DNA from 3 places in the Paenibacillus paludis genome. Region 1 is predicted to be linked to each of the others. Evidence: riboswitches for the same ligand, from Rfam matches in the RefSeq annotation. Region 1 holds a riboswitch; each other region holds the start of a gene.

What was found. A riboswitch is a leader RNA that binds a small molecule or an ion and turns the genes downstream of it on or off. The one in region 1 is predicted to bind cobalamin.
Region 2: linked by a shared signal. The riboswitch ahead of ACAN56_RS15745 (S-layer homology domain-containing protein) and the one ahead of metE (5-methyltetrahydropteroyltriglutamate--homocysteine S-methyltransferase) in region 1 are both predicted to bind cobalamin.
Region 3: linked by a shared signal. The riboswitch ahead of ACAN56_RS24540 (energy-coupling factor ABC transporter permease) and the one ahead of metE (5-methyltetrahydropteroyltriglutamate--homocysteine S-methyltransferase) in region 1 are both predicted to bind cobalamin.

What each region holds. Positions count from the first base shown of each region.
Region 1 covers NZ_JBGJZP010000002.1:308,698-311,973, forward strand. Annotated here, with positions in the region: gene metE (5-methyltetrahydropteroyltriglutamate--homocysteine S-methyltransferase) at 1-1,960, opposite strand, end outside; cobalamin riboswitch at 2,124-2,334, opposite strand; gene ACAN56_RS04740 (undecaprenyl-diphosphate phosphatase) at 2,620-3,276, opposite strand, start outside.
Region 2 covers NZ_JBGJZP010000007.1:161,180-164,455, reverse strand. Annotated here, with positions in the region: gene ACAN56_RS15745 (S-layer homology domain-containing protein) at 1-1,909, opposite strand, end outside; cobalamin riboswitch at 2,173-2,372, opposite strand; gene ACAN56_RS15740 (GAP1-N2 domain-containing protein) at 2,831-3,276, opposite strand, start outside.
Region 3 covers NZ_JBGJZP010000015.1:107,691-110,966, forward strand. Annotated here, with positions in the region: gene cbiQ (cobalt ECF transporter T component CbiQ) at 1-215, opposite strand, end outside; gene ACAN56_RS24535 (energy-coupling factor ABC transporter substrate-binding protein) at 199-495, opposite strand; gene ACAN56_RS24540 (energy-coupling factor ABC transporter permease) at 495-1,259, opposite strand; cobalamin riboswitch at 1,523-1,711, opposite strand; gene ACAN56_RS24545 (ArsR/SmtB family transcription factor) at 1,875-2,852, shown strand; gene ACAN56_RS24550 (DUF6171 family protein) at 3,056-3,276, opposite strand, start outside.

The DNA of each region.
Region 1 (3,276 bases):
ACTCACTGTAGCACATATGCGTATGGATCTGCGTGGTCGCCTTCACAGAGTTGGTAGCGATACGGAAAGATCTTACCGCCCAGTTCAAATAATGCTCATGATCTTCAGCCTTTAACGGCAGGCCTTCACGGATCGCCGGTTCATCCACCTGAATCATCTCGATTCCCGCTTCCTCAAGCGCCTGAACCTCATACCGCAGGGCAAGGGCGATCTGGTTGGCCACCTCTTCACGGCTGAGATCATCACGGACAAACGACCAGTTCAGAATGGTCACCGGACCGGTCAGCATCCCTTTTACCGGAAGACTGGTGAGCGACTGGGCGTACAGACTTTCCTTCACGGTCATAGGGCCGGTAAACGCAACATCGGCATAAATGACCGGCGGCTTCACACAACGTGAACCGTAGGATTGGACCCAGCCCCCTTTGGTAAAGAGGTACCCTGCCAGCTTCTCGCCGAAGAATTCAACCATATCCGTCCGCTCAAATTCACCGTGCACGAGCACATCCAGCCCGAGCTCCTCTTGAAAAGTAATCGCATCTGCAATTTGCTGGCGGATAAATCCGTCATAGCGCTCCTGATTCCAGACACCCTTGCGCCATTTGAGCCGGGCCTGGCGCACTTCAGGCGTCTGCGGGAAGCTGCCGATCGTCGTTGTCGGCAGCAGCGGCAGCTGCCACTTCTGCTGCTGCACCTTCACGCGTTCCGCGAAGGGCAAGCTGCGGCTGTCCGGCAGCTTATCCAGGCTGCTCACCTGCTCAGCCACATCCTGGCGCCCGCGTTCCGGCAAGGCGCGGAACACTTTCAGCGCCTCGCGGCTCTCGGCGAGCGCTGCGGCATAGACCTGCCCATCCTCGCCCGCCGCTGCTGCAATCAGACTCAGCTCCGCCAGCTTCTCGTCGGCGAAGGCCAACGCCTGCCGTACCGCAGGCTTTAACTTGTCCTCGCCTTGAACAGTTACCGGCACATGCAGCAGACTGGAGGATGGCTGGAGGATCAGCCGTTCGTCCGGCACATGGGACTTCAGCGCGCGGACCAGCTCAAGCTTGGCATCCAGATCGGAACGCCAAATATTGCGCCCGTCGATAATGCCCGCTCCCAGCCATTTGTCCTCTGGCCAGCCCAGACGCCGGATCGAGGCCAGATTAGCCCCGCCGTCATGGACAAAGTCCAGTCCGATACCCTGCACAGGCAACTCCAGCAGCGCTTCCAGCGGCTCTGCGGCTTCAAAGTAAGTCTGCAGCAAGACATGAAGTCCGGGCACTGCTGCAGCGATCTCTCTGTAGATAGTTCCCAGCAGTTCAACTTCTTCCGCGGTTAAGCCGGTTACGATAGCCGGTTCGTCGATCTGTACCCAAGCCACGCCTTCCTGCTGCAGCTCCTGCAGCAGCTGCACATACACCGGCAGGAAACGGGCAGCAACCTCTGCAATTTGATCGGCAGCGAACCCCTTGGAGAGCTTCAGGAAGGTATAGAGTCCGACTATAACCGGCTTGCCTTCAATACCCGCCTGCTCTTTGGCGAAACGGTAGGCAGCGAGCGGTTTGTTCTCAATCAGGCGGGGAGTCTGCCCGCCGATTTCCGGCACGATATAATGGTAATTCGTATTGAACCATTTGGTCATCTCGCAGGCAGGGGCGGCCGAATTGCCGCGCGCCATGGCGAAGTACAGATCGAGCGGAATGTCTCCGCCATCGTAGGCATATCGCGGAGGAACAATGCCAAACATAGCAGCGGTATCCAGCACATGGTCATAAAAGGTGAAATCATTGACAGGAATCAGTGCGATCCCGGCCTGCTGCTGTGTCTTGAGGTGCTGAAGCTGAATCCCGGCCATTTCCGCGCGGAAGGCTTCTTCATTGATTTTGCCGCTCCAGTAAGCCTCCAGCGTGTTTTTCCACTCCCGGTTCTTTCCGATTCTCGGATAACCGAGGCTGCTCGTCTTGATGTTGTTTGTCATTACAGTCACTCCCTTGTCTATAGTAAATGCCTTAAGCTTTAGTTAATGATCTCAGTCGGTATCGATAATAAAGAGCGTCTTCCCCTAACCAGGCCGCAGGGAAAGACGCCCATGGGCTGCCAATGGGTAACGTCTTAACACCTCCCTATCTTCCGTAGGTACTGCAGTGCTGTTGAGACAGGCAGGTCTCCTGGCTAGCGGCGTCGGCATCCATCAGCAAGTCTTCCCGGCGAAGTAGATATGGCCAGTGACATGGGCTGCTATGAACTCTTCCGTTACAGTGGCGGGACCGCATCGGCTTGTCACCGAATTTCCCTATTAAGCCTCCGGGCCTTTCTGATACTCCGGCTGGCGCCTGTCTCCGATATTTGCAAATTGTATTCATCCCGTAATCTGATGCCATCATACTGAATCCGATACCTTATCCGCAACAGATTTACGGGTATTCCCGTTATACACATTCTCTATAGCTGGCGCCGTGCAGGCTCATTTTGCGGCGATTCTGCCGCACATTCCCTCACAGCCTCTCTTCAAGAAGCAGCTTCAGCGAACGTTTGGTGTACAGCAAAAAGAACCGGCTGTACCGTCCTTGTTAAGGAGGTACAGCCGGTTCCTTTTCGATAAATGATAGCAGTCAACGGACTGTTTCAAACTGTCTTTTAGAACCAGACGAGGTAGACTACCCCGGCAAGAACGAGACGGTAAATCGCAAACGGCATGAGCTTGATCCGGTTGATCAGCTTCAGGAAAAACTTCATAGAGAGCAGCGCGAACAGGAAGGCACTAATGAACCCGGCAATAAAAAACGGCAGGGCATCTATCGTAAAATACTGCCAGTTCTTGACCAGTGAAATCAGACTCGCACCCGCCATAATCGGCACTGCCATAATAAAGGTGAAATCGGCAGCCGCACGGTGGCTCATACCCAGCAGCACACCACCTGAGATGGTCGATCCGGAGCGTGAAAAGCCGGGCCAGAGCGACAAGCATTGGATCAAACCTACCGATAGCGCCTGTCTATATGTAATTTGGTCAACACTCTCTGTCTTGATTTTTTTGGGGGCGAACCGGTCGGCAAAAATCATGAATATTGCACCAATGACCAGACCGATCAGCACCGTTGATGTTGAAAATAAATGCTCATCGATGTAATCCTCGAACAGAAAACCGAGGATTCCTGCAGGGATAAGTCCTACAATGACCTGCGCCAGCTTCAGCCGGCCTTCCGTCTCCACCGGAGGTTGTCCTTCCGGCACCGCCGTCAGCTCCTTGCGGCTGAATCGTTTGAGACCCAGCAGGTCGATGAACCGGTTGCG
Region 2 (3,276 bases), on a different contig from region 1:
CGCCGCGCGACACCAGGAAGTTCCAATAGCCGTCATGGGTTCCGTTCTTAATCCCATTAATGCCCGACACATAGCTGCCATAGGAGGACTCCGTAATCTCCAGCGGAATATTTCCGGATGCCGTAAGCTTCTTCAATGCCGCCAGCGCGTTGGATGCTTGCAGCGCTCCCTCAGCGACCGGCCCCTCAGGTCCTTCAACCGACAGGTGGACTGGTACATTCTTGGAGATTACCTTTACAGCTTGCGAATATTTAGCGATAGTTGGTGCATTGTCCGTAACATAGCCGGTTACGGTTAGCGTATAGTCTCCTGCCGGAACACCTTCGGCAAAGACCGCTTTGCCGTCTTCACCGGTTGTTGCCTTCCGGTCTCCGACCGCCACCTCCACACCAGATGCACTTGAGGTTACAGGACTCGAGATATTTGTGGCGTTGTCCCATACCCATTTTATCTGGGTAACCGTAACTGAGAAAGGCTCCTCCTCACCTGGCTGCGACGCGGACAGCGTCAGCGAATTCACCAGCTGCGTATCATTGCCCGCATAATAAACGAGGACCCGGTCTGCTTCCTTAAGTTTAAAGTCCTTCATTCCTACATCGGGATCAATCCATGCCCCATCCCGGGATACAGCGTATTTCCAGCCATCCCAGCCGCCGTAGATTCCGGCTTGGATGCCGCCGATTCCCGTTACATAGCTGCCCGATTCATTCTTAATCGGAAGGCCCTTCTGGGCTGCCACTTTCTCCAGCACCTCGAGGACATTGCCTGCGTATGCCATCCCTTCTCCCAGCGTGTTCTGCGGCCCTTCAATTACAAGGGGCACATACACTAACGGATTCGGAACCGCTGGCTTGGTGAAGTCATACAGCTTGCCGTTTCCGCCCCCGCTGTACAGGGTGTAGGCCACCAGCGCCTGCAGCCCCTGCTCTGTAGCAAATGCATTTACATTTCCGCCCTGATTATGGGCAAACCCGCCGCCCTCTACGCTGAAGCTGAGCAGTCTGCTTATCAGGTCTGCTTCACCCTTGGAGAATTCTGCTCCTTCCGGGTCTACCCCGAAGGAGGCAAGGCCGATAATGACCTGTGCCGCGCTTTCGCTGCTGCCTCCAAAGCCGCCGTTGCTGTCCTGCGCAGCGGACAGCCAGGCTACTGCTTTTTGCCCGGCAGTTGCAACCACCGGATCACTCTTATGCGCAGCAAGGGCCGTCAAAGCCATCGCCGTCATATCCGGCTCGCTTGCCCCGGAAGTCAAGGCAAACCCGCCGTCCGCATTTTGCTTGGACAGGATCTCACTCAGCAGCGCCGCTTTGCTCCATTTGGCATCCGCCCCAATGGTATAATTGCCGGAATCCAGTGCCAGCAGCGCATAGACCGGATTGTTCAGCGTCTGGCCGCTCATTTTGTCACTGTTATAGATACGCTCAACCAGATTAAAACCCGGTTCAGAGCCGTTTCCGGCAAAGTTCGCCGGATCAGCCCCCACGGCTTGTACCGCGAGCACAATCCGTGCATAATCAGTGACTGCGGCAAAGCTGCCGCTGGCTGTCCGCACTTTTTGCTCCAGCAGCCGGACATAACTTTCCGGAACTTTGTAGCCCGCCTGTGCGAGGCCAACCGCCTGCCATTCTGACGTCACGCCACTGCTGAGCATATACTCGGCAGCCGCATAGGTCGCTCCGGCAACTGTAATCTGCTGCTTCGCTGTTAATGCAGCCGCAGCCGGCTCTGCGCCAGATTCGTCTGCTGCATATACAGCAGCCGTAACACTTTCCGTTCCCCCGGACGCGGTAGCGGAGACCGCTCCGGCAAACACTTGTCCTGAAGGAACAAGCGCTGTGCCCAGAATCGAAATAACCAGCAATAAAGCCAGGCCAAGCATAAAGGACTTGGCAGAGAGAAGAGTCTTCATCGTTAACCTCTTTCCGTGAATAAAATAGTGAAGCAGCGGACAACAAGAAGAAACGGCTGTGCTGTCCCTTTCAAAAGGACGGGGCCGTTTCTGTGAGAGAGAAGGAACACGCACAGCAACCGGCTTATACCTCATCCTCATCCCTCAAAAAAACCGCCCCTGCTAAGGGCGGCCTCGGAAGAATACAAATGAAGTACGGCGGTGCTCAAGCTCCGCCACCACATCCATTTGTAATGTTCCGCATTCTTACCCCACGAAGAATAGAAACGTTCAAGAAAAAGGCAGGTCTCCTGGCTTATGCTTCACCGCTTCCCTCCGCCTTCCCGTCCTTGCTTCACAGGACAGTGGCACCCTTAAGAGTCGCTCTGCATTTACAGTGGCGGGACCGCGCCGGACTTGCACCGGCCTTCCCTTTTAAGCAAATTCTATGGATAGAATCTGCACCCTTTTCACTAGACTATCAAATTTTAATATTCATAATCATATCCACTATTCCCTTGTATGTCTATAGAAAAGCTGTTCCAATGCCGCCCGTTGCCGGCTGATCCCTTTTCGAAAGCATCAAACACACTCTTCGTTGCTCCCAACCTGTCTGCACGCAGTTCATCATTAGTAGCGGAAAAAATGCCCGCTAAGTTTTAGCTACTCCCACATTAATAAGGATTAGGCGGATTTACACCCGCTATTATTTCGCAAAACGCCTCATCTGGCTCAACCGGATAATTTAGCGGTAATATTTCGTCTTATACAACTTATTCTCAATCTATAGTCCACATTAGAGGGAAATATCCCCTTTACTGGGTATGATCTGCAATAACCAACACCGGAGCTCAGTGTAAAGAAAAAAATCCTGAACGCGCATCTGCCCTGCTCTTTCCGGGCAAAACATGCGGTTCAGGATTTTTGTCTATTTATATCGCTTTACTCAGCAGCATCGGTTGCTGCTCCGCCATCATCCGAAGGCGTTGCAGTCGCAGTTGCAGTAGGCTGGGCACTCGGTGTAGGGGCTGCCGTAAGTGCTGGATCCGACTGCAGAGTCAGCTTGTAATCGCCCGCGATGATCATGTTGCCCTCGGCCAGCTTAGCCCCCGGTTCCAGATCCACAGTGACTTGGTACGAAGCCCCCCCGGTCACGCCCGGCGAAGGCGCGGATGACACAGCCGGGGACGCACCGGCTTCCGTTCCGGTGTCCGCGTTCCCTGTCGCGCCGACTTCTGTTCCGGCGTTCGCGTTACCCGTCGCGTCGACTTCTGTTCCGGCGTTCGCGTTACCCGTCGCGCCGGCTTCTGCTCCAGCGTTCGCGTTCCCTGTCGCGCCGACTTCTGTTCCGGCGTTCGCGGTCCCCGTCGCGTCGACTTCCGTTCCGG
Region 3 (3,276 bases), on a different contig from region 1:
AAAAGTGCCGTACCAAACAGCAGTCCGTAGGCGCGCAGCGGGATTTTGGCGTACAGTACACACCACACGGTCATCCAGCCCGCAATCACAAGCTGCAAGGCCGGATGAAGCGCATAGGAAAGGATGAACATGACTGCTGCGAACAGGCTTTTCCACATCGCGGGCAGCTGCCTCAGCGCATTGCTGTAGGATAACGCATCAATTCTTCTGATCATTAAGCTTGCGCCGGTCCTGTCTGCCTTTCAGCAGGCCGATGGAATAGCCAATCACTCCGGCCCCGATCGCCGCCTGCAGCGCGAACAGCATGCTTTCCGTTTCGCCGGGCAGCTCGGTCAGCGGTTTGAACCAGGGCTCATAACCGGGATCAATCTCTGTAATTACACCCTCTGCGGCATCGTCAGCCCCGCCGAATTCCCCGTTCACCAGCAGCAGAGGCAGCACCACCAGCAAAATCACCGCCAGCAGCATCAACCCATTTTTCCACTTATTGCTCATCACAGACTTCCTCCCTTGGTTTGCCGTTTCAGCAGCGACAGCTCATTCGGGCTGTAGGATTTCAGCCAGTTCCAGAGCAGCACGGTCAGCAGCCCCTCGCTGATGGCGAGCGGAATCTGCGTCACGGCAAAAATACCGCCGAACTTAATCAGAGAAGCCAGCACACCTCCGTCTGCCGCCGGAAAAGCCACTGCAAGCTGAACCGAGGTCACCACATACGTCATGAGATCGGCCACTGCCGCTGCCATAAAGACAGCCAGCTTTTCACGACCGTTCACCTTCATCAGCAGCTTATAGACCGCATACCCGGCAAAAGGACCGGCCACTGCCATCGAAAATGCATTCGCTCCGAGTGTCGTTATCCCCCCGTGCGCCAGCAGCAGCGCCTGAAACAGCAGTACAACAGACCCGATTACGCTCATCGGCAGCGGCCCCAGCATTACAGCACCAAGCCCCGTTCCTGTAGGATGGGAGCTGCTTCCGGTTACGGAAGGCATTTTGAGTGCCGACAATACAAAGGTAAATGCACCCGCCAGCCCAAGCAGCAGCTTCAGCTCCGGGTTGTCCTTGGTCATTTTCTTCAGCTTAAGGACTCCAAGGGCAAAAAACGGCAGAAACGCCGCCCACCAGAATACGGCCCAGCCTACCGGCAGAAACCCCTCCATAATATGCATCGCGTTGGCCGTGCCCGGCTCATTCAGCAAAAAATAAACGGTAAATCCGGCAATAAGTGCAGCAAAACTCCAAAACTTGCGTTTGTTCATGCTTTTCCCTCCATGGATTCGTCATTTTGTGCCGCATCAAATCAAAAACTCCCGCCCCGGGGGGTGGGAGTGCTATGTACGTCATCAGATATGTAAGAGATGGTGGTCCCGCTGCAACAGCGCGGAGAATTCGCAGAATTGTAATGTGGGGGAGCTGAAGCTGGCACTTGCTCTGCACCAAATCTTCAAAATCCACCGTCTCCAAAACTGCATGCCTTCATCTCTTTAACCAATTCGTACACCGCTCCTATCCGCGTAGAGTCGTGGTGCGCGCAAACAAGGTAGGTCTCCTGGCTCGGGATCATAACGCCTTCCTTCGTCTTCCCCGGCTGTTTGCCGAGTGACATGCTGAAGTTCAGCTCTTCCTTACAGTGGCGGGACCGCTCGGGATTTGCACCCGATTCCCTGTTACCCCTTGTAGTTACAAGGGCACCTTGTCTTATCGCTAATTTATCCTGTACATTATAGTGGACTTCGCCGGGTGGTGTCTGTGATAAAAGTGGAGCGGCAAAGTTCTCCAGCACACCATCCGGTGAACCCAACGGGTTGTAAGAAAGCCATTTAAGTAATATAATTATTAACTATATAACTTGAATCCGGAGGCGTACCCAGAAAATGAAACTTGATCTTACCGAAGATTCCCTGCCGGTGTACGAGGCGCTCTCAAGCGCTGTACGTCTGCGAATGCTGCAGCTGCTTGCTGTTCAGCCCATGAATGTAAAGGAATTGGCGGGAGCGGTCAAGCTGAGCAGCGCCATTATGACAATGCATGTGCGTAAGCTGGAAACGGCCGGACTGATCCGCACCCATATGGCTCCCGGACGAAGCGGACTGCAAAAGATTTGTTCTCTTGCCGCTGAAGGGGTGGAGATTATCTTCCCACTCCAGGCCAAAGCAGAGCGCAAGGGTCACCGGAAAGAAATACCGGTCGGACATTATTCCGATTTTGAGATAGAGCCAACCTGCGGGCTGGCCACTACCGAGCATATCATCGGCAGCTTCGACGATCCGCGTTATTTCTGGGATATGGAGCGGATGAATGCCGGAATTCTCTGGTTTGGCAAAGGTTATGTCGAATACAAAATACCCAACTTCCTGTTGTCCAGCCAGCAGCCGGAGGAGCTCATCATTACGATGGAGATTGCCTCGGAAGCACCCTCAACCAATAATAACTGGCCTTCGGATATTGCGTTTACGCTAAATGGCCAGAAGCTCGGGTATTGGACTAGCCCAGGCGATTACGGAGACAGCCCGGGGAAATATACCCCTGCCTGGTGGCCGGCGTACACCAATCAATACGGCCTGCTCAAGCAGCTGCGCATTACCCCAAAAGGAACCTATATGGACGGCTTAAAACTCTCAGACATTACGCTGGAGCAGGTTGCAATCCGCAACAAGCAGTGGACCTTCAGGCTCTCGGTGGAAGAGGATGCCGAACATATCGGCGGGCTCACCTTATTCGGCAAAGGCTTCGGCAATTACAACGAGGATCTGGTCGTAGAGCTGTTCTATATCGATGGATTCAATGGTGCTGACGCGGATAAAAGGGATGCAGCAGCAGGTACTGACAATGGGAATGGAACAGTTTCCTAGCCAAGCGATGCCTTCACTGTAAAGTCCGCATATATATTCTTCTCTTCTCACATAAACGCCCCCATCCCTCGCGGTATTGCATCCACGAGTGATGAGGGCGTTTAAAATTTCAGTATGCCTGGGACTCCAGGGGGTTCTTTCCGGTATTCACAGCCGATGATGCTTCCTCTGTGACAAAGGCTCTCCAACGGCTTGGCGGAACGCTACTCCGTGACCGGACTCCACAAACCGCCGCCCGGCAACGGGCAGCCGCGCTCCTTCAGCTTGGCCACGACCGGTATAATACAGCCGCAGGCCGTGCATGTTACGCCATCCTGGAGCTTCGGACAAGCTGAGCAAAGGGCAACCCGCTCCCTGTATACTTCATCTGAAGCGGTGTTGTCCGGGGTGAACATTGGTGAAGCCAGAATCCGGGCAATCTGGG